4 regions of the Paenibacillus sp. FSL P2-0136 genome follow, and region 1 is predicted to be linked to each of the others. Evidence: riboswitches for the same ligand, from Rfam matches in the RefSeq annotation. Region 1 holds a riboswitch; each other region holds the start of a gene.
What was found. Region 1 has a riboswitch for thiamine pyrophosphate ahead of thiC (phosphomethylpyrimidine synthase ThiC). Riboswitches for the same ligand answer to the same signal wherever they lie in the genome.
Positions count from the first base shown of each region.

Region 2: linked by a shared signal. The riboswitch ahead of NYE26_RS12525 (ABC transporter ATP-binding protein) and the one ahead of thiC (phosphomethylpyrimidine synthase ThiC) in region 1 are both predicted to bind thiamine pyrophosphate.
Region 3: linked by a shared signal. The riboswitch ahead of NYE26_RS00525 (ABC transporter substrate-binding protein) and the one ahead of thiC (phosphomethylpyrimidine synthase ThiC) in region 1 are both predicted to bind thiamine pyrophosphate.
Region 4: linked by a shared signal. The riboswitch ahead of NYE26_RS08545 (thiamine phosphate synthase) and the one ahead of thiC (phosphomethylpyrimidine synthase ThiC) in region 1 are both predicted to bind thiamine pyrophosphate.

Region 1 is NZ_CP150244.1:7,450,790-7,455,957, reverse strand. It holds gene NYE26_RS32090 (DUF438 domain-containing protein) at 1-366, opposite strand, end outside; gene NYE26_RS32085 (DUF1858 domain-containing protein) at 381-608, opposite strand; gene thiC (phosphomethylpyrimidine synthase ThiC) at 825-2,519, opposite strand; TPP riboswitch at 2,672-2,778, opposite strand; gene trxB (thioredoxin-disulfide reductase) at 2,828-3,781, opposite strand; gene NYE26_RS32070 (tetratricopeptide repeat protein) at 3,828-5,168, opposite strand, start outside.
Region 2 is NZ_CP150244.1:3,014,840-3,020,007, forward strand. It holds gene NYE26_RS12515 (ABC transporter substrate-binding protein) at 1-517, opposite strand, end outside; gene NYE26_RS12520 (ABC transporter permease) at 514-1,290, opposite strand; gene NYE26_RS12525 (ABC transporter ATP-binding protein) at 1,271-2,038, opposite strand; TPP riboswitch at 2,169-2,271, opposite strand; gene NYE26_RS12530 (TetR/AcrR family transcriptional regulator) at 2,340-2,996, opposite strand; gene NYE26_RS12535 (DHA2 family efflux MFS transporter permease subunit) at 3,178-4,698, shown strand; gene NYE26_RS12540 (amino acid ABC transporter substrate-binding protein) at 4,972-5,168, shown strand, end outside.
Region 3 is NZ_CP150244.1:120,203-125,370, forward strand. It holds gene NYE26_RS00510 (ABC transporter ATP-binding protein) at 51-836, opposite strand; gene NYE26_RS00515 (ABC transporter permease) at 955-1,716, opposite strand; gene NYE26_RS00520 (MTH1187 family thiamine-binding protein) at 1,713-2,006, opposite strand; gene NYE26_RS00525 (ABC transporter substrate-binding protein) at 2,058-3,131, opposite strand; TPP riboswitch at 3,281-3,391, opposite strand; gene NYE26_RS00530 (hypothetical protein) at 3,464-4,915, opposite strand; gene NYE26_RS00535 (MFS transporter) at 4,964-5,168, opposite strand, start outside.
Region 4 is NZ_CP150244.1:2,056,843-2,062,010, forward strand. It holds gene NYE26_RS08535 (SDR family oxidoreductase) at 1-759, shown strand, start outside; gene NYE26_RS08540 (hypothetical protein) at 941-1,477, shown strand; TPP riboswitch at 1,533-1,635, shown strand; gene NYE26_RS08545 (thiamine phosphate synthase) at 1,754-2,434, shown strand; gene thiS (sulfur carrier protein ThiS) at 2,431-2,634, shown strand; gene NYE26_RS08555 (thiazole synthase) at 2,665-3,429, shown strand; gene thiH (2-iminoacetate synthase ThiH) at 3,458-4,630, shown strand; gene yfbR (5'-deoxynucleotidase) at 4,989-5,168, opposite strand, start outside.

The DNA.
Region 1 (5,168 bases):
CAGGCGGAAGTTGACCAGACGTTCGATCTCCCGGTTCTCCAGCTTGAACGTATGCACGGGATGACCGGGCTGCTCCTCAGGCTTAGAAGAACGGTGAATCTGTTCAATCGAGCCCTTGAAGATTGCCGTATGCACGGAGCAGAGGCGCTGTACTTCCTCTACCGGAATGCCTTCCTCGGTCATCAGAGAGTGCTCCATGGCGGAGATTTCCTCCACCGTAACATCGCCTACCGCTTCTTCAAAACGCGCCTTAACCTCCTCCACGCTTTTGCCCGCATGCAGCTCCTTGATGATCTCTCTCAGCATAGCCTGGCGGCGTGTCTGTTCCGGAATATCGACCTCGCGGTTATTAATCAGTTCGCTCATTACAATCTCTCCTTCTATTCTATAATCTCGAAACCATGCTGCTGAAAGGCCAGCCGAACGGTTTCCAGCTCTATTTTCTTTAATTTCATTCCTTTGGACAGGGTCATGAATCGTCCTGCAGTCTGCAGCATTCCAGGCTTCGCAATATCACGAAAACCCAGTTCCACCATGATCTCAACAATTTCCGGGTGCCTGGTTACCAGCTCAAAGACCGATTCATCCAGCTTCAACGCTTTGCTCATCCTTTTGCACACCTCACTAATGAGAATTCTTCTCAACACCAGCTTAGCATAGGGTACAGGGGTGAATTGTGATTGTAATCACTAACTACAAAAAGACTATCCCCGCCAGCCATTCAGGCTTGGGGGGATAGCCTCAGAATAATACGTTTCCGCTGTAATCACGGCCTCTCGGCCATGAACAACGTACCTACATATAGATTAGGTCATGCAGCTAAGTTACAGTGATTGGCTCCATCTATGGGAATTCCGGATATCATGCGAAATCCGCATGCTGCAGAATTTAGGGCCGCACATCGAGCAGAAATGCGCCTGCTTTGCCCCCTCCGCAGGCAGGGTCTCATCATGATACGCCTGCGCCCTTTCCGGGTCCAGGGAGAGATGAAACTGGTCGCGCCAGCGGAACTCGAACCGCGCCTTGGACAGCGCGTTGTCCCGGTCCTGCGCACCCGGATGTCCCTTGGCGAGGTCTGCGGCATGTGCAGCAATTTTGTAGGTAATGACTCCTTCGCGCACATCATTCTTGTCAGGCAGGCCTAAATGCTCCTTAGGTGTAACGTAACACAGCATTGCCGTTCCAAGCCCCCCGATTATCGCTGCCCCGATGGCCGACGTGATGTGATCATAGCCGGGTGCAATATCCGTAGTTAGCGGACCGAGGGTGTAGAAAGGGGCTTCGTGGCAAATCTCAAGCTGCTTGTCCATATTCTCCTTGATCTTGTGCATTGGCACATGGCCCGGACCTTCTACCATAACCTGAACATCGTGCTTCCAGGCAAGCGCCGTCAGCTCTCCCAGCGTCTCCAACTCGGCGAACTGTGCTTCGTCATTGGCATCGGCGATAGAGCCGGGACGCAGGCCATCCCCCAGCGAGAAGGCCACATCATACGTCTTCATAATCTCACATATGTCTTCGAAGTGTGTGTACAGAAAGTTCTCCTGCTGATGAGCCAGGCACCAGGCAGCCATAATCGATCCGCCCCGGGATACGATGCCGGTCATTCTCCGGGCAGTGAGCGGAATATAGCGCCGCAGCACCCCGGCATGAATGGTGAAGTAATCCACCCCCTGCTCCGCCTGCTCAATCAGCGTGTCGCGATAGAGCTCCCAGGTTAAGTCCTCGGCTATACCGCTCACCTTCTCCAGCGCCTGGTATATGGGCACTGTCCCGACCGGCACAGGAGAATTGCGGATAATCCACTCCCGGGTGGTATGGATCTTAGAGCCGGTGGAGAGATCCATGATGGTATCAGCCCCCCAACGGGTCGCCCACCGCATCTTCTCCACCTCCTCTTCAATAGAAGAAGTGACCGCCGAATTTCCGATGTTGGCATTGATCTTCACCAGGAAGTTACGGCCGATAATCATCGGCTCACTCTCCGGGTGATTGATATTGGCCGGAATAATAGCACGGCCCGCAGCCACCTCATCCCTTACGAACTCCGGCCGGATATTCTCCCGGATCGCAATATACTCCATTTCCGGTGTGATGATCCCTTGCCTTGCATAATGCAGCTGGGTCACATTGCCGCCTGCATAGGCCCGCCTCGGATTCCTGCGCAGTCCTGGATAAGCTTCTGCGGCAGCCCCCTCTCTGCGAATTCCGTTATCCTCCGGCCGGACGGCTCTTCCGGTGTACTCCTCCGAATCGCCACGCTCCGCGATCCAGCTTGAACGGTGCGGCGGCAGCCCCCTCCGAATATCCGTCTCCTCCGCGGCATCCGTGTACATACCGCTTGTGTCATAGACACGCAGCGGAGCATTTTCCTCTTCCCCGGCAACGCCTTCGGTTCTGCTAAGGCTGATCTCCCGCATTGGCACCCGGATATCCGGGCGTGAGCCCTCCACATACACTTTACGGCTTGCGGGGAATCCCGAAAGATCCACCTCTTCGTTTTTACCCATTCCTGTCATTTCAATCTCCTCCTCTTCGCTCTGTACACTCATCAGATAAGAGGTCACGCAGCAGATTGAGCTGAAGAATCTATTGATTCCTGCAAGTCAAAAAGCCGCTCCACCTGGAGCGGCTTTATTAAAGGAACAGCCAAATAAAGACTGTATTCAAAAAAGGTCCGACTCCACTTTCCTACGCTGGTATGATCCAGATCAGGTTCAAGGGTCCGGAAATTCAATTTTCCCGTCTCAGCCTATTCAGGCTCCCCTAGTGGGTATCTTATCTAATTAAATACATTTTACCTGTATGGGTAATTCTTGTAAACCCGTTATTTGTCCAGCGATTCGCTCCAGTCGTGCACCATCGTGCCTTCCAGGAACTTCTCGGCATCCATAGCGGCCATACAACCGGTTCCCGCTGCCGATATCGCTTGACGGTAACGGGTATCCTGTACATCGCCACAGGCGAATACACCCGGGATGTTGGTCTCGGTGGTACCCGGGTTGACCACAATATAGCCATTCTCATCCGTATTGATCTGCCCGCCCAAGAAGGCTGTGTTCGGTGTGTGTCCAATCGCTACGAACACGCCGTCTGCCTCCACCAATTCTGTCAGACCTGTCTCATTGTTAAGCACCGTAAGGCCCTTCACTCCGGTCTCTCCTACCGTTACTTCAACCGGTGTGCGGTTCAAGGCCCAGGTTACCTTGCTGTTGTCACGCGCCCGGTCCTGCATGATCTTCGAGGCCCGCAGCTCGGGACGGCGGTGAACCAGCGTTACGCTGGATGCAAAGCGGGTCAGGAAGCTGGCTTCCTCCATGGCGGAGTCTCCGCCGCCGACGACGACAATCTTTTTATTACGGAAAAAGAAGCCGTCACAGGTCGCACAGGTGCTGACCCCGCGTCCCACATTCTCCTGCTCGCCCGGAATGCCCAGATATCTTGCAGAGGCCCCGGTTGAAATAATAACCGACTCCGCTTCCAGTACACCCATTCCGTCCACTGTTACCTTGAACGGACGCTGTGAGAAGTCCACCGACTCCACCCAGCCATTCTTGAATTCAGCGCCGAAGCGTTCCGCCTGCTTGCGCATATTGTCCATCAGGTCCGGACCCAGAATCCCTTCAGGGAAGCCTGGAAAGTTCTCCACTTCTGTCGTCGTTGTCAGTTGTCCCCCCGGCTGCAAGCCTTCAATGACCAGCGGGCTCAGGTTCGCACGCGCCAGATAAATCGCGGCAGTCAGCCCGGCCGGGCCTGTTCCGATTACAATCGTTTTGTACATTACATTGGCCTCCTTACAAGTAGGTGTTCTTACAACAGCAATTGCTTCAAATACGGGTAGTGGACGGCGATAAGCCGCCGGTTCCGGGCAGCATCCCCTTGGGTCCGGGAGCAGCCGCAGGCTCCTGCTCTTCGCCGGGCGAGCCACCGGCTTCATTCAGGTTCTCCCCGATCAACCGCTGAAGGCTGAACAATGCCGCCTCCTGCAGGCGGTCCTCCTGCAGCGGCTCCTGCTCCAGAACTCCGCGCAGTACCTCGGACATCTCCTCGTCCTCAATCCAGCGGAGAGCCTCGGTCACCTGAAGCTTCGTAGCGGAATCGCCGTAGCGCAGCGCCCAGAAGAACGAGGCGCGCAGCAGCGGATTATTCCGCACTTCTTCAGTGAATCTGCCCGTATTGCCCTTCCACTGCTTCAGCTGCTCCTGGAAGGGCAGCTGATAGTTATAGCTGACAGCAGGCATAGGGTGCCCTTCTGCCCGGGCCTGCTGGAGCTGGGACAGGAAGAACGCCGGGACAGCGGAAGCAGGGTCCAGCTTGGCTGCCTGTCTCCAGCAGCGCAGCGCCTCATCATGTTTTCCGCTATTGCTTGCCGCCGCAGCACAGTAATGATACAGCCCGGCGTCTCCGGCGACCTCCTCGTCCTTCAGCAGACGGCGGAAATGGCTGTAAGCGGCAGCGTGCCGGCCCAGGATACCCATGGTTGTAGCCATTTTGAATACATGCTCCTGATGGAACGGCACCGTTGCTTCAAGCATACCGAGCAGCGTTTCAAGCTGTTCCTTATCTCCTGCATACTGCAGGAAGATGGCCATATTGCACAGAGCGTGCAGATTGCCGGGGTCTTGCTTCAGCACCTCATTCAGACATTCCTTCGCCTTGGCGAACCGGCCCATATAGAAATGAGCTAGTGCCAGATTATTATGCGCAGCCAAAAAATCCGGGGTACCCGCAGTGATCTCCTCCAGCAGCTCTACAGCCTGAGGGAACTTCCCCTCCTCCAGCAGACTCCGCGCCCGGTCATGCTCTACGACTCCCTCACGGCTGCGGATACGCACCAGCGGAGCAGGCCGGTTCAGCTCATATTGCAGCAGCTCCATCAGCTCTTCGGATTCGGTCATGAACTCGCCGTTAGCATCCTCTTCCAAGTAAGTGACCAGCGAGCGCTCCGCCTCTTCAAAGCTTTCCATATTGGCGAAGTTATTAGCCATGTAGAAATGGCATTCTGTCATAGCGGGGTCGATTTTCTCCAGAACATGGATAAGAATCTCGTTAGATGCGGTATAATTGCCCATCTCAGATAATATACCCGCCATATTGCAATGATTCACCGGATTATCCGGCTCATATTCAACAGCTTTGCGAAAATTTCTTAATGCCTTATCATATTG
Region 2 (5,168 bases), 3.2 Mb from region 1:
ATCCGGCTTGCTTGCCGGACAGCTCTCCCGGGCGGGTAATGCCGCTGTCTGCAGCTACCATGAGATGATTCAGCGGGTGGCGCACCAGCGCAGCAATCGACTTGATCGGAATCTGCTCCCCCCGTGCCATCAATACCTGCGGCTGGTAACTGAGTGCCAGGTCCACCTTTCCCGCAGCAACAAGCTTCAGCGCATCATTGGTATCGGCCGGCATCTGAATATCAACCTCCAGACCTTCCTCGGCGAAATAGCCTTCAGCTTCTGCCGCATACAAAAAAGAGTGGACAGCATTGGGATACCAGTCGAGCATAATCGTCAGCTTATGGACTGCGCCTTCGGCTCCAGTCCCAGCTTCAGAAGTGGCTGTAGTCCCCGCCGAAGAGCCGGAGGACGCCGGACTGTTCGTATTGGTGCAGCCTGCCAGGACGGGCAGCATACAGAGCAGCAGAGCAGACAGTAGAACGGTTGGCCTTGAAATCGCATGGTGCAGATAACGGAAATAGCGGATAGTAGTCATGAATAACGTCCTCTTTTCTTCAGAATAATCTTCTCCAGTGCGGCGACAGCCAGAAACAGCAGGATACCGAGCACGGATAACAAGACAACAGCGGCGAACATCTTGGCACTCTGGAGATTCCCTGCCATTCTGCGGCTGAAATAGCCCAGCCCCTGGCTGCCTCCAAGCCATTCCCCGATGGTTGCACCGATCACACAGTACACAGCCGACAGCTTCAGTCCGGAGAAAAAAGAGGGCAGGGCCAGCGGAACGCCCACCTTCCCGAGAATCTGCCAGCGGTTCGCGCCATATGTCAGCAGCAGCTCCCGGTAGGCGTCCGTGTTCTTGGACAAGCCGTCATAGGTGCCGATGACCACCGGGAAGAAAGCGGTCAGGAAGACAACGGCGACCTTACTCCATAGGGTGTAGCCGAACCACATGATGAACAGGGGAGAGAGCGCGATCAGCGGAACCGTCTGGCTGATGATCAGCAGCGGGTACAGCGCCTTGGCCAGCGGACTGAACAGGTGCATGGCGATTCCCAGCAGGCAGCCGCAGACCACAGACAGTGCGAAGCCCGTGAGTACCTCAAGCAGTGTAGCCGGCAGATGCACCCCGAATAACAGGCGGCGTTCCTCCAGCAAGGCCTTGCAGACCGCAGACGGAGCCGGAAGAATGAAGGGAGGAACCAGGCCCAGCCGGGCTACAGTCTCCCAGACTGCAAGCGTCAGCAGGGCGAGCAGGGAAGCCGGACCGTAATGCTGGAGCAAGCTTCTAGGAGCGGCGGTTCTCATATAGCTTCAGCTCCAATTCCTGGCGCAGGGCGGCGAACTGCGGTTGATAGTTCAGACTGTGATGGCGCGGACGGGGGAGACCGGCTGGGAATTCCTGCATCCCGCCGCCGCTGCCCGTCATTAGATAGATTCTGTCACTGAGCAGCAGAGCCTCCTCCAGATCATGGGTGATGAACAGCACCGTCTTGTCCAGCTCCGCCCATAACTCGAGCAGCCAGCGCTGCAGTGAGCGCTTGGTAATGGCATCGAGCGCCCCGAACGGCTCATCGAGCAGCAGCAGGTCATTCCCCGCCGCCACGGTGCGGAGGACCGCCACGCGCTGGCGCATCCCGCCGGACAGCTCCTGGGGATAAGCCCCTTCGGTTCCCTCTAGGCCGAAGCGTTGCAGCAGGGTAAGAATCTCGGCCACGGCGGCCGCTTTGGGACGGCTGCGCTTGAGTTCCCAGGGCAGCAGACAGTTGTCCAGCACGGTCCGCCAAGGCAGGAGAAGATCCTGCTGCGGCATGTAGGCCACACTGCCCAGCCTCTTCGCTGCTGTAGCGGACTCGGCTCCGTTCAGCGTAATCCTGCCGTTGTCCGGCTCCAGCAGGCCGGCGATGATTTTGAACAAGGTGCTTTTGCCGCATCCGCTTCCGCCTACGACAGAAATGAATTCGCCGCGCTGCACATTCATGGATAGCTCTGAGAAGACGGGTGTCCGGGACGAACCGGTCCCGAAAGCATAGGATAGATTGCTAATGTTGATCATAAGACTATGTACAAGCCTCCCCGGATTGAAATAGAACCTGCGCGGAGCACAAAAAAGCCCCATTCATTCCCGGAGGCAATGAATGGGGCGGAAGGTACAGTCGGCTGCGGCCCTGTGACGGGAACCACTGATACATTCTGCTCCACTTCCCTCCGCTGGTATGATCCAGATCAGGTTCAAAGGGTCCGGAGCTTAAGCTCCGTCTCAGTCGGCCGACTCCCCTAGTGAATTAACAGGTGTTATTGAATTCGTAATTGCTACTTAATATACCACAAATTCCCCTCTTGTAAAGAGCAGGCGGTCAGCGCTTCGCCAGACCGGTCACGAACAAGGTGACGATGCCCCGGGAGATGTCCAGCTTGGAGGAGTGGTGCCGCTTCTGCTCATACAGGTACAGATCAGGGCTGAGAACAGAGATTAAGGCCGTGGCCGCAAAGACAGGATCAATGTCAATAATCTCATCGCCCTCCGCAGCACGCTGCAGCAGCTCTGTCATCATCACCCCCAGCCGCTGAAAAAAAGGATGCTCAAACTGGGTCAGCTGCTTCTTACCTGTGAACTCGGCTTTGATCATATTCAGCAGCTCGGCATACTGCTCAATGAAATCGGCAATCTGCTCAATGCTGCTCTGCAGCTGAGCGAGAGCCGGAGCTTCACCGGCACTGGCAGCCACCTGCTGCTCCAGCCCGGACAGGAATTGATCTGCGCTGCCCTTCAGCAGTGCAGAACAGATCTCACCCTTGTCCGTGAAGCGGCGGTACAGGGAGCCTTGTCCTATGCCTGCCCGCTTGGCAATGCTGTACATGCTGACTGCCTCAAGTCCGCTCTCGGTGAACAACTGGCGTGCAGCTTCAAGAATCCGCTGTACATAAGGATCGGCGGACTCGGACGGAGCGGATTCTTTGGCTTGCGGAGCTGAGCGCGGGAGCTGTGCAGCATCGGTGTCTGGCTTTTTCATGAGAACCCCTTTCAGAAATAAATCAGCGATTTACAGAAAAATAAATAAAAGAATTGACACAACGGACAATTGTCCGTAGACTATGAATTGCACTTACGGACAGTTGTCCGTTCACTCATTATATAGAACAATCTGCCCGCAGGTCAATGTAGAACGCGGACAGCTCAGGAGGAGAAGAGACATGGATCAGACCTTGAAGCAGGAAGCCGATTTCCGGCTGTCCAGCATTCTGGTTCCGCTGCTGGCCATTATTGCCGGAGTATTTATGGTTGTGCTGGACAGTACGGCGATGAATGTAGCCTTGTCCAGGCTGGTGGTGGATTTCAAGACGGACCTGCATACGCTGCAGTGGGTAGTTACCGGATATATGCTGGCTCAGGCTTCAGTTATTCCGCTGTCAGGCTGGCTGTCTGACCGGTTCGGGGCCAAGACGGTCTTCCTGACGGCGGTAATTGTGTTTACGATAGGCTCGATTCTGTGCGCTACACCAAGCAGCGCCGAATGGCTGATTGTTTTCCGGGTCATTCAGGGACTAGGCGGCGGCTGTGTGCTCCCTGTCGGGATGGCCTATGTGTACAGACTGGCCCCCAAAAGTAAGGTTGGCGTTGTCATGGGGATTATGGGCATTCCCGTCCTGTTCGCACCCGCTATTGGTCCGGTATTGTCGGGCTGGCTGGTTGAATACCATTCCTGGCGCTGGATCTTCCTCATTAATATTCCGATTGGCATCATTGCTGTGCTGATCGGACTGCGCAAGCTGCCGAATGCGGCAAAGAACAGCGTGCCCGGCATGGATAAGCTCGGTATGGTTCTTGGACCGCTGGCTTTTGCTTCGTTAACCTACGGGGTTAGCCAGGGCGCGCAGAGCTGGACCTCTGAGAAAACGCTGATCGGGCTGCTGCTGGGCGCTGTGGCGCTGACCGCTTTTGTCATCGCTGAACTGCGCTCCAAGACACCGCTGCTGGAGTTGCGGATTCTGAAATCCGTTGATTTTACGACAGGAATCATCGTGCAGTGGATTGCCCAGTTCGGCTTATACGGCGCACTATTCCTGCTTCCGCAATTTCTGCAGCAGGCCCGGGGCTTCGGCGCATTTGATACCGGTCTGACGCTGCTGCCGCAAGCCATCGCTTCCGGGCTGATGATGCCGATTGCCGGGATCCTGTTCGACCGGATCGGTGTGCGCTGGCTCGTGGTCTGCGGTCTGAGTCTGGTCTCCGGCGCGTTATTCCAGTATTCTCATGTGGATCTTACCACGCAGAGCCGCGATCTGATCCTTCCGCTGATCATGTGCGGGGCTGGAATGGGACTGATGATGATGCCGATGAACACGCATCTGCTCAACAAGGCACCAAGTCATCTGGTGAACCGGGTAACCTCGCTGACGAATTCGATGCAGCAGGTGATTACCTCGCTGGCCGTCTCGACCCTGGTTACGATTCTGACGGCAAGAACAACGGCGCGCGGTACCGAGATGCAGGAGGCCGCTGCCGCTGCCGGAAAGAGTACCGCAGGCGCTTCGCAGGATGCGCTTCTGCTGGCTAAGCAGACGGTATTGTCGCAAGGCTTCGCGGACACGTTCCACATTATGATGTTTGTCGCGCTTGGCGGTGCGGTCCTTGGACTGCTGCTGCGCCGGGGCCGCCATTCCGGAGCTGAGCGTTCCAAGGAAAAGGCGGCACCGGAAATCATGCACGTATAGCTATGCCCACACAGAAGCAGAGCTTGTAACATCCATAAAGCAGCGATTCTCCTTTTGCCGGAGGGTCGCTTTTTTTTGTTGATTTCTGTTCTGAATATCCTGATGCAGGAGCAGAATTTGGGGCAAGCTAAGCTATGGAAAATCAATACAATATAAATCCGATGTATATAATCGGAAAAAGTTATTGACGCAGGTAACACCCCGGTGTTACGATTCATTTTGCCACTAATTACGGTGCCTGAAGAGAAGAAGATACGAGAGGGGATTCATCGAATGAAAAAACTAAGTCTAACTATTATGCTGCTCCTGACCATGGTCACGGCTGCGGCTTGCGGAAGCAACAATACGGACAAGACAGCAACGGGCGGCAACACTCCGGCTGAACCTACGGCTGCGGCTACAGAGGGTGCAGCTTCCGGGGAGCAGAACAGCCTGGAAGCCGTCAAAGCCAGCGGCAAGCTGCGCATCGG
Region 3 (5,168 bases), 330 kb from region 1:
ATAGCAAATAACCTCCCTACACGGGGAGGTTATACCGCCGGAGTGGTTACTTAGCTCTGGCTCTTCGCCTGCTCCTCGCGCATCCACTCTGAGAGCTGGCGCCGCATCCGGAGGAACTCCGGCGAATCGGCGATCTCTTCGCGGCGCGGACGCGGGAAGGGGACCTCCACGGTGTGGAGGACGGAGCCGGGACGCCCCGAGAAAACATAGATGCGGGTGGAGAGCAGCAGCGCCTCTTCAATGTTATGGGTGATGAACAGCACGGAACGGCGGTTCTCCTCCCACAGCTCCAGCAGCCAGCGCTGCATCTGCTCGCGGGTCAGCGCATCGAGCGCGCTGAACGGCTCGTCGAGCAGCATCAGCTCCTGCGGCGCGAGCATGGCCCGCAGGAAGGCGGCCCGCTGCTGCATGCCGCCGGACAGCATGTGCGGGTAGGCCCGCTCGAAGCCGCCGAGGCCGATCTTCGCCAGCCAGTGGCGCGCAGCCTCGCGCGCCTCCCGCTGCGGGGCGCCTTGCAGCTCGCCGCCAAGCAGGACGTTATCCAGTGTGCTGCGCCACGGGAACAGCGCGGGCTGCTGCGGCATATAGCTGATCTTGCCGCGCTGCCCGGTCACCGGGATGCCGTTCATGCGGACGGTTCCGGTATCCGGCAGCGTAAGGCCGCCGATAATATGGAACAGCGTGCTTTTGCCGCAGCCGGACGGGCCGACAATGGAGACGAATTCCTGCGGCTCCACGGTCAGGGACACCTGATTCAGCACCTGTGTCTCCCGGCGGCGGTGCTTGAACGACTTGCTGATGCCGCTGACTTCGAGCGCAGGCGGCACACTCCGTATACCCAGGCGCCCGTCTCCGTCCGCCTTCTCCAGTTCAATCCTCGTAAGCTCAGACACTTCGCGTAACCTCCTTCAGTTGACTATAAGTACTTCCGTGTTGGGATATCCTCCCGTGGCATTAAGCTTCCTTGCGCGGCTTCCAGCGCACCAGCCATCTCTCCAGGAGGGCAATGAGCGCGAATAATACGAGACTCAGCAGCACGATAATAGCGATGGCCACGAACATCCGGTCCGCACGGTAAGAGGACTTCTGCAGCAGCATATAGTAGCCGATCCCTTTGTCGGCGCCGATCCACTCGGCCACCACTGCGCCCATCACCGCATAAGTGGCGGAGATTTTGAGCCCGGAGAACAGGGAGGGCAGCGAGCCGGGAAGCTCCAGCTTGGTGAAGATCTGCCACTTGCCTGCACCTGCCATCTTCATATAATTCAGCATTACCCGGTCGCTTTGCGTCAGCCCGCCCATGGTCGCAACAGCCACAGGGAAGAAGCAGACGAGGGTGATCAGGATGATTTTGGGCAGCAGGCCGAAGCCGAACCAGATAATCAGCAGCGGGGCAAGCGCAATGGAGGGCACATTCTGGCTGAGAATCAGCAGCGGATAGAGCGCTCGCTTGACCCAGGGCAGCAGATGCAGCAGCAAGGCGGTGAGTAGGCCGATGCCTGTGCCGACCGGGAAGCCGATCAGGGTCAGCCGCAGCGTGGCGGCGGTGTGCTCCCAGATCCCGGAGGCGTTATTCTTCGTCTCACGAGCGATATCCGCGGGGCTGGGCAGCTGGTAAGCGGGGATGTCGAACAGCATGACCGATAGCTGCCATATCCCGACAAAAAAGAGGACCGCCACAAAGGGCGGCCACACTAGCTTCCAGGTGCTTCTCACGGCCGGTATTTCTCCGTCAGCTTCTCCATGCTGATGCCGCCCGGATTATGGGCGATCTTGATTTGTGAGATGACACTAGGACTGCCGGAAGCGATCAGCGCCTCATGCATATCACGCACAATATCCAGCAGCTCGGACAGCTCGCCTTCCATCGTGGTCTCCAGCGGATTCACCTGATGCTTCACGCCTGACTTTTGAATGACCTCTATAGCCTTGTCCACGTAAGGGATGGAATCCTCGTTGTTCGGTGTCTTGGGAATTACCTGAATGCTGAGCAGTGTGTTAGCCATGATCAATCATTCCTTTCAAGTTAAGTATAAGATTCCCGCCATGCGGGTTCATTATGATTCCGGCAAAAATTCATTCGTAAACGTACTCTCCGCATCCAGCGGCTTATCCAGCAGCTTCAGGCCGTACATCCAGTCGGCGTAATTCTTCCAGATCTCAAGCTTCTGCTCACCCCAGCGCGGGGCGTCGTCCTTGTATTTCGGGCTAAGCCATTTCTGACTGGCCAGCACCAGCTTGGGGTCCAGATCAGGTACAGCATCCGACAGTACCGTCGCGGCTTCTTCCGGGTTATCGATAGCGTACTGATACCCCTTGGACGTAGCCTTAAGGAAGGCCTTCACCACTTCAGGGTGCTCGGCGATCTCCTTCTCGCTGGTGGTCAGCACCGGTGTGTAGTAATCCAGCTGCGGCGCATAATCCTTAAGATAGAGCATATCCAGCGGCTCCCCGCGCAGCTCGGCTTCCACCCCGGTCCAGGCATAGAAGATCCAGGCGAAGTCAATATCCCGCTTCACGGCTGTGAAAAAGTCCGCTTCGCCGATATTCACCAGCTTCACCTTGGAGACATCCCCGCCTTCGGGGTCCATAATGGCTTTCATGGCAGCCTGCTCCGCAGGGGAGCCCCAGCCTCCGTAGGTTTTGCCTTCAAAATCCTTCGGCGTCTTAATATTGCGGTCCTTCGGAGCCGCAAAGCCCGAGGTATTATGCTGAATGATTGCAGCAATCGACACCAGCGGAACATCCTGCAGGCGGGCCAGCGTCAGCGCCTCCTGGGCGCTGATGCCGAACTGGGCTTCGCCGGAAGTGACCATTGTATCCGACCCGGCAGCGCCTGGCTGTACAATCTGTACGTCAAGACCTTCCTCAGCGTAATAGCCCAGCTCCTTGGCTGCATACAGGCCGGTATGGTTCGTGTTCGGCGTCCAGTCCAGGGCAATCTTGACCGGAGTCAGCGCCTTAGGTGCATCTGTGGGTGCGGCTGCGGTTGCATCAGGTGCGGCCGTGCTGTTCCCGGCAGCAGGTGCGCTGGCCCCCGCATTGCCGCTGTTGTTCCCGCCGCCACATCCCGCTACGGTGAGCAGCAGCATGGAACTGAGCAGCAGCATTACTGTTTTTTTGACTCCCATTTCTCTTTTTCTCTCCTTCCAGCAACCCCTGGTCTTCAGAGTTTACAGAAACCCTATTCCTGTACATCCTTAGAATCAAAAAAGCGTCCCGAAGATCGGGACGCCAGTTACTTGCGTGAGGGGAATTCAGCTTCAGTACCGCTTAAGGCACTGTGCCGAATGAAGATTCCTACGCTGGCATTATCCAGATCAGGTATAAGGGTCAGTATCTTGTGGGATACAATCTCAGCCGGCCAATTCCAGCACCCCTGGTTCTATAAAGTTCACGGGTATTGCTATGTTCTTACGGTGTATTATAGACGGCAGCTTCGACATTGTCCACCCTCTGTGTCTTAATCCCTCGTATAATGCCGCTTCTTGCGGCGGCTGCGGATGCCGTTCCAGATCTCTCTCAGCGTTAAGCCGACACTGACGGTGATCCCCGAGAAGGTTAGGAACAGAGCCAGATACTCGAACGCGGAGTACTCCAGCATTTTGCTCCAGTCGATCTGGCCCTTCAGATCCTCGATGACCTGATTCATCCCGTATATCCCGCTGATGACCGTAAATACGGTGAGCACCATCAGGAGCGTATCCCGCCGCTTGGCCTGGAATTTGTCCTGATACTGGAACAGGTCATTCAGGGTCATTTTCACCTCATCGAACAGGGCATCATTACCATACACCTTACGCAGCTGAAAAAAAATCTCCCGCCCCTGCGACTGTGAAATCAGCTCCAGGAAGTAGAATTTGGCCGAGAATTTGTTGATCAGGAAGATCAGATTCTCGATCTCGTCGTTATCGTGGTTGATGCGCAGCCGGGAGTGGAGGTTGGCGAGCTTCAGCAGCACGATTTTATGAAAAATACTCAGCAGCATTCCGTAATAATATTCGCCGTACATCTGGCTGATCAGGCCTGCGGCAATCTCCGGCTTCGCCCGGCTCACGCAGCAGAAGGTCTGCTCATTGGTCATATAGTAGGTGTCCGGCCCCCAGCGGCTATAGCAATGCTCACGGGTGTACTGCTTGATATAATCCGGATCACTTGCACTCATGTAGGGGCTGCCGTCGATGGTCAGACCATCCACCTGAGAGGCACGGTAGAGCATTTCGACACTGATCTCTTCCTCGTCCTCAGGGAGATTAACGCCGTAGAAGGCCTGCACCAGCATTCGTTCATCGACGAAGAAGGGCAGGGTCTCGAAATAATTGCCATTCGTCTCCGCAGGATCGAGATACGGCTCCAGCCCGGCTGCCAGATGCCTGAACACGAAGTCCTCCACCCGGGCAAAAGACTTCTTATGACAATGGATGAAGGTATGCTCATCCTGAACGCTTACATCCTCCAGGTTGCGGAACCGGTCGGCGAATTCGAGTACCATGCTGAAGGGGAGATTCTCCTCCTCAATAGCCACTCTTACCGTCAGGAAGCCCAGCTCGAACGGGCAGAGGAACACATCGGTCGACAGCACGCGGAAGGGAACCGTCTGAAAGGGCATTTGCAGCCCGCACAGCAGATCACTCACCCGGGAAAAGCGGCGGAAGGAATCCCTGTCCTTCTCATGCGGAAACAAGACATGGGCGGCAAAAGGAAGATAGCTGCGCTCCATTTTCTCATGGGATACACAGTGGTTCTCTCCGTAATAGGCATGCTCCAGTTCCTTGTTCTCAAGAAAAAAACGCGTAAATCCATCCTGCTGTAAACTCTCAATCAGCTCTTCATCGACCTCGGCCTTGATGGAGAAGGGGAAAATGAATTGCAGCAAGGCGGTATGCAGAGTGGGCTCGGAATGCAGTTCAGCCATGTGTGGGTTCCATCCTTATTCACAGAATATGGACCTTGTTGTATACAATTACCCGATTCTCCAGGCGGTCACGCTCAGCACGAATAACAGCGCGGCAAAAGCGGCCAAAAGTCCCGAGGTCTGGGCGATCTGCAGATGATCCATGGACCAGCCGGTCAGCAGCGGCAGCACCGCGCCGCCGATTCCGCCGGAGGCGATCATAATGCTGGGCGTGGATTCTTCCGCGCCGGGCAGCAGCTTGCTGGAGAAGACC
Region 4 (5,168 bases), 2.3 Mb from region 1:
AAGGCAGCAGGCAAGCTGCTGGGCAAGGCTGCGCTCATTACCGGAGGCGACAGCGGGATCGGGCGTGCGGTTGCCGTTCATTTTGCCAAGGAGGGCGCGGATGTGGTGATCTCCTACTTGAACGAGCATGAGGATGCGGAAGAGACCAAGCGCCAGGTTGAGCAGGAGGGCAGAACGTGTATTCTGATCGCCGGAGATATCGGGGACGAATGCTTCTGTCAGAGCTTGATACGTCAAACCGTTGAAGGACTCGGCAAGCTTGACATCCTGATTAACAATGCGGCGGAGCAGCATCCGCAGGACCATATTGAGGACATTACAGCGGAGCAGCTGGAGCGTACGTTCCGGACGAATATTTTCTCCATGTTCTACCTGACGAAGGCAGCTATGCCTCATCTTAAAAAAGGCGCTACGATCATTAACACGACCTCCATCACGGCGTATCGCGGCAGCCCGCAGCTGCTGGACTATTCGTCCACCAAAGGAGCCATTCTCAGCTTCACTCGTTCGCTGTCAATGAATCTGGCCGATAAGGGCATCCGCGTGAACGCAGTAGCGCCCGGACCGATCTGGACCCCGCTGATTCCGTCAACCTTTGACGCGAAGAAGGTCAGTGAGTTCGGCGGCACCCAGCCGATGAAGCGCCCGGGGCAGCCTGAAGAGCTGGCACCGGCGTATGTATACCTGGCCTCGGACGATTCCTCCTATGTGAGCGGACAGGTGATGCATGTGAACGGCGGTGAGGTTGTCAACGGATAATGGGTGCAGAATAAGATCTGGATGCAGATTCTTTAATCGGCATCTTCAGAAATCGTGTGCAACATATAAATTCTATTTTTAAAAAGCCTAACCGCTTGCCGGTAGGCTTTTTTTCAGCGCTTGTAACTATTACAATATAATTCCGTCTATTTAGATAATTTGATATGAATAGGGGATTGGGATGCTTAGAAAAAAAGGATTCATTCTATCTGCAGCGGGGATTTTAGTTTTTCTGGTAGTGTTCATTTATTTGACTCCTTTTGCAGGAAGACTTGTGGCAAATACAAGATTGGAAGGAAATGCAAAAAGCATTGGGGTTAGAATTACACAGGAATCGCCGCCGCTACCCCTTGTTACTTCCGGGAAAACCCAAATTCCGGTTACCCAAGGCAGCTATTGCTGGGGAAAATTAGGATGTGCGGATTATGCAGGAGGACAATCCATGGTACAGGGGGTTACTCCCACTGCTATAGCCCCTGAGGGGGGGATCAATGTTGCTTTTACTTATAAACCGGCACCCGGCGGGTTAACCGTTCAGCAATTTGTCGATGATAAAGAAGTGCAAATTCCATTGAAGAACGGCTCTTTTAATGCTCCAAAAGAACAAGGCGTTTATTACTACGGCATATCAGCATTCTGGACATCCGAGGATGGTAAATTTTCAGAAGGGAGTTCATCCGTGGCTTTTGTAATTGAAGTAAAATCTACGAAAGAATAGCTCTAACAGGAATTATATGCTAATATACAAAAAGCAAGGCCAAACAATAGCATAGAACGATCACTAGGGGAGCCGCAAGGCTGAGACGGGCGTATCTGCTCGGACCCTTTGAACCTGATCTGGGTTATACCAGCGTAGGGAAGTGGAGAACGAATATTGCAGCGGGGGTATACGGCTAATACCGGTATTCCTGTTTCTATTCCAGACTGCTTCCTTATGGGGGCGGTCTTTTTTGTGTTTGGAGGTAGGGATCAGCGTAGTGCTGAGGAGAGGAAGGTGGACGTGTTGCACGAAATTCATGTCATCTCAGACGGACGGCTCCACCCTGAGAAGCTTGCGGAGCTGGCTGCGGCGGTACATCCCATGGTGGATTATATCCATCTCCGGGAAAAAGCCATGTCCGCCCGCGAACTGCTGGCGGCGGCGCAGCAGATGCTTCAGGCCGGGGTTCCGCCTTCGAAGCTGGTCATAAATGACCGGATCGATGTTGCCTTGGCCGCTGGGGCAGGCGGTGTACAGTTGGCCTGGCATAGCCTTCCGCCAGCCGCAGCACGCGGGCTTGCACCGGGCCTGCGGATCGGCAGATCGGTACACTCGCAGGAAGAGGCTGCGGAGGCTGGAAGGCAAGGAGCAGACTTCTGCCTCTACGGGCATGTTTTCCCGACAGCTTGCAAGTCGGGGCAGCAGGCACGGGGACTTGCGCAACTGGCCGAGGCTGTCCGCTGGAGCCGCATCCCGCTGATTGCGCTTGGAGGGATTACCCCGGGTAATGCCGGAGCGGTGCTGGCCCAAGGGGCGGCTGGCATTGCTGTCATGTCGGGGATCTGCGGAGCCCCGGACCCGGTGGCAGCGGCCATGGCGTACAGGGAAGCGGTCCACAGGGACAGGGCAGCGGAGCTGGCTGAAGCGCTGGATATGGCTCAAACACAGGGCACAGCAGGAGGTGAACAGGCATGAATGTGACCGTTAACGGAAAGAGGCAAAGAATCGAAGAGAGCTGCCGGACACTGGAGGATCTGCTCTCCCGGCCCGAGTGGGCCGGTAAGCTGGTGATTGTCGAACTGAATGGTGAGCTTGCTGGCAGAGAGGTTTACGGAGAGACACTGCTCAGTGAGGGGGACCGGGTGGAGCTGGTTCATTTTGTAGGCGGAGGCTGAACACGAAGACTTATCCCAGGAGGCGTTAACATGCAAGATCCATTGATGATTGGCGGAGTGACTCTAACCAGCAGACTGTTCATTGGTACCGGAAAATACAGCCGCAACACCCTCATTCCCGAGGTGATTACGCGATCAGGCTCACAGGTCATTACCGTTGCTCTGCGCCGGGTGGACCCGGAGAGCAGTGACAATATTGTCAGCCATATTCCTTCCCATATGACCTTACTGCCTAATACCTCCGGTGCGCGCACCGCAGAGGAAGCAGTACGGATTGCCCGGCTGGCGAGATCGGCGGGGCTGGGGAACTGGGTGAAGATTGAGGTCATCAACGACCAGAAATATTTGCTGCCGGATAATACCGAGACCATCCGGGCGACCGAGATCCTTGCAGCAGAGGGCTTCGTGGTGCTTCCGTATATGAGTCCTGACCTGTCCGCCGCCCTGCGGTTGAAAGCAGCGGGGGCTGCGGCCGTGATGCCGCTGGGAGCGCCGATCGGGTCCAACCGCGGACTGCAGACCAAGGAACTGATCCGGATTCTGATCTCCGAGACGAATCTGCCGGTGATCGTGGATGCCGGAATCGGCAGACCGTCCGAGGCGGCTGAGGCGATGGAGATGGGGGCCGCAGCGGTGCTGCTTAATACAGCGATTGCCACCGCCTCGGATCCGCTGCTGATGGCAGAAGCCTTCCGTGACGCGGTAGCCGCAGGGCGCAAGGCTTATCTCGCCGGACTGGGGCCTGTGGAAGAGACGGCGGCAGCCTCTTCACCGTTGACCGGGTTCTTGGCCTGACAGATGGAATAGGAAGGAGAGAACGGTTATGAGCTTTTATGAGACGATGACCCGGCTGGAGCAGCTTCCTTACGGGACGCTATGGAGCCGGTATACGGCAGAGGATGTGAAGCGTGCGCTTCGTGCAGAGCGGGTGGATGAAGAGGGGCTGATGGCACTGTTGTCACCGGCAGCGGAGCCTTATCTGGAGGAGATGGCGCAGAAGGCGCACCGCTTAACGCGTACGCATTTCGGCCATGTGATGCAACTGTTTACACCGATGTACCTGGCTGATTATTGCGTGAATCACTGCACGTATTGCAGCTTCAGTTCTATTTATGATTTTCCGCGCAAAAAACTGACGCTGGAGCAGGTCGCCCGGGAAGCGGAGACCATCGCAGCCACAGGCCTGCGCCACATTCTGATTCTGACCGGAGAATCCCGCAGGGACAGTCCGGCCGGTTATGTGAGGGACTGCGTGAATGTGCTGCGCCGCTATTTTGCCTCCGTCAGCATTGAAGTGAATCCGCTCTCGACAGCAGAATATGCTGAGCTCAGAGAAGCTGGCGTGGACGGTCTGACGCTCTATCAGGAGGTCTACCATCAGGAAACTTATCGTGCGCTGCATGTAAAAGGACCCAAACGCGTCTACCGCAACCGTCTGGACGCTCCCGAACGGGGCTGTCAAGCCGGGTTCCGTTCGGTGAATATCGGAGCCCTGCTTGGCATGTACGAATGGCGCCAGGAGGCGCTGGCCACTGCGCTGCATGCGAGATATTTGCAGGACAAGTACCCGGAATGCGAAATCGGGCTGTCGACTCCCCGGTTCCGGCCTTACTTAGGCGAATTCAATCCCGCAAGCGATGTAACCGACCGTGCGCTGGTGCAGATTATTCTGGCCTACCGCCTATTTCTGCCGCGCTCCGGCATCTCGCTGTCTACACGCGAGCCTGCGGCCTTGCGCGATCATCTGGTCCAGCTCGGCATCACGAAGATGTCCGCAGGGGTATCCACCGAAGTGGGCGGACATTCCCTGGAAGGGGGAACGCCGCAGTTTGAAATCTCGGACAACCGCAGCGTGAACGAGATGGCCGAGATGCTGCGTTCGCAAGGACTCCAGCCGGTATTCAAGGACTGGGATATCCTGTCCGAGCCGCTTGGGTTTGAGATAGGCAGGCTGAATCTGGTTGAGCCTGATGTGACCAAACCGGATGTAATTTAAACTGATCAGGATAAACGAATGAACTTAACTTGACTAGACTAAGCGAATCAACTTAAACTGACCAGACTAACCGTGCCTAACTTAACTTGACCAGACTAATCGTGCCTAACTTAACTTGACTAGACTAACCGTGTCTAACTTAACTTGACCATATGCAAATAACCCGCTTCATGGCGGGTTATTTGCATTGTATAAGGGTTATAAGTTGCATGTGGGCCAAACGTGTGCGAAAAACCGAACACAATTGGTGCGGATGGAGAAAATGCGGGCCGTTTAAGAGCGGCATTCGCATAGCATTGTTAACACGTAAGTATATCAGCCAACGCTAGGAGCCAACACATGCGAATGTGTACTCTATCTACTCTATAGATTCAGGCTCTCCGGCAGACTGTCCCTGACTCGCACTGGAAGACAGCTCGTCCAGCGACATTTCGAAGCCCGGAGCCATGTGTTTAAGGAAATACTCCATCTCAGGCATCTCCAGCACATGCAGCTTCGCGGCAGTCTGCTCCCTGGCAGCGGCGAATTCGCGGTTGCC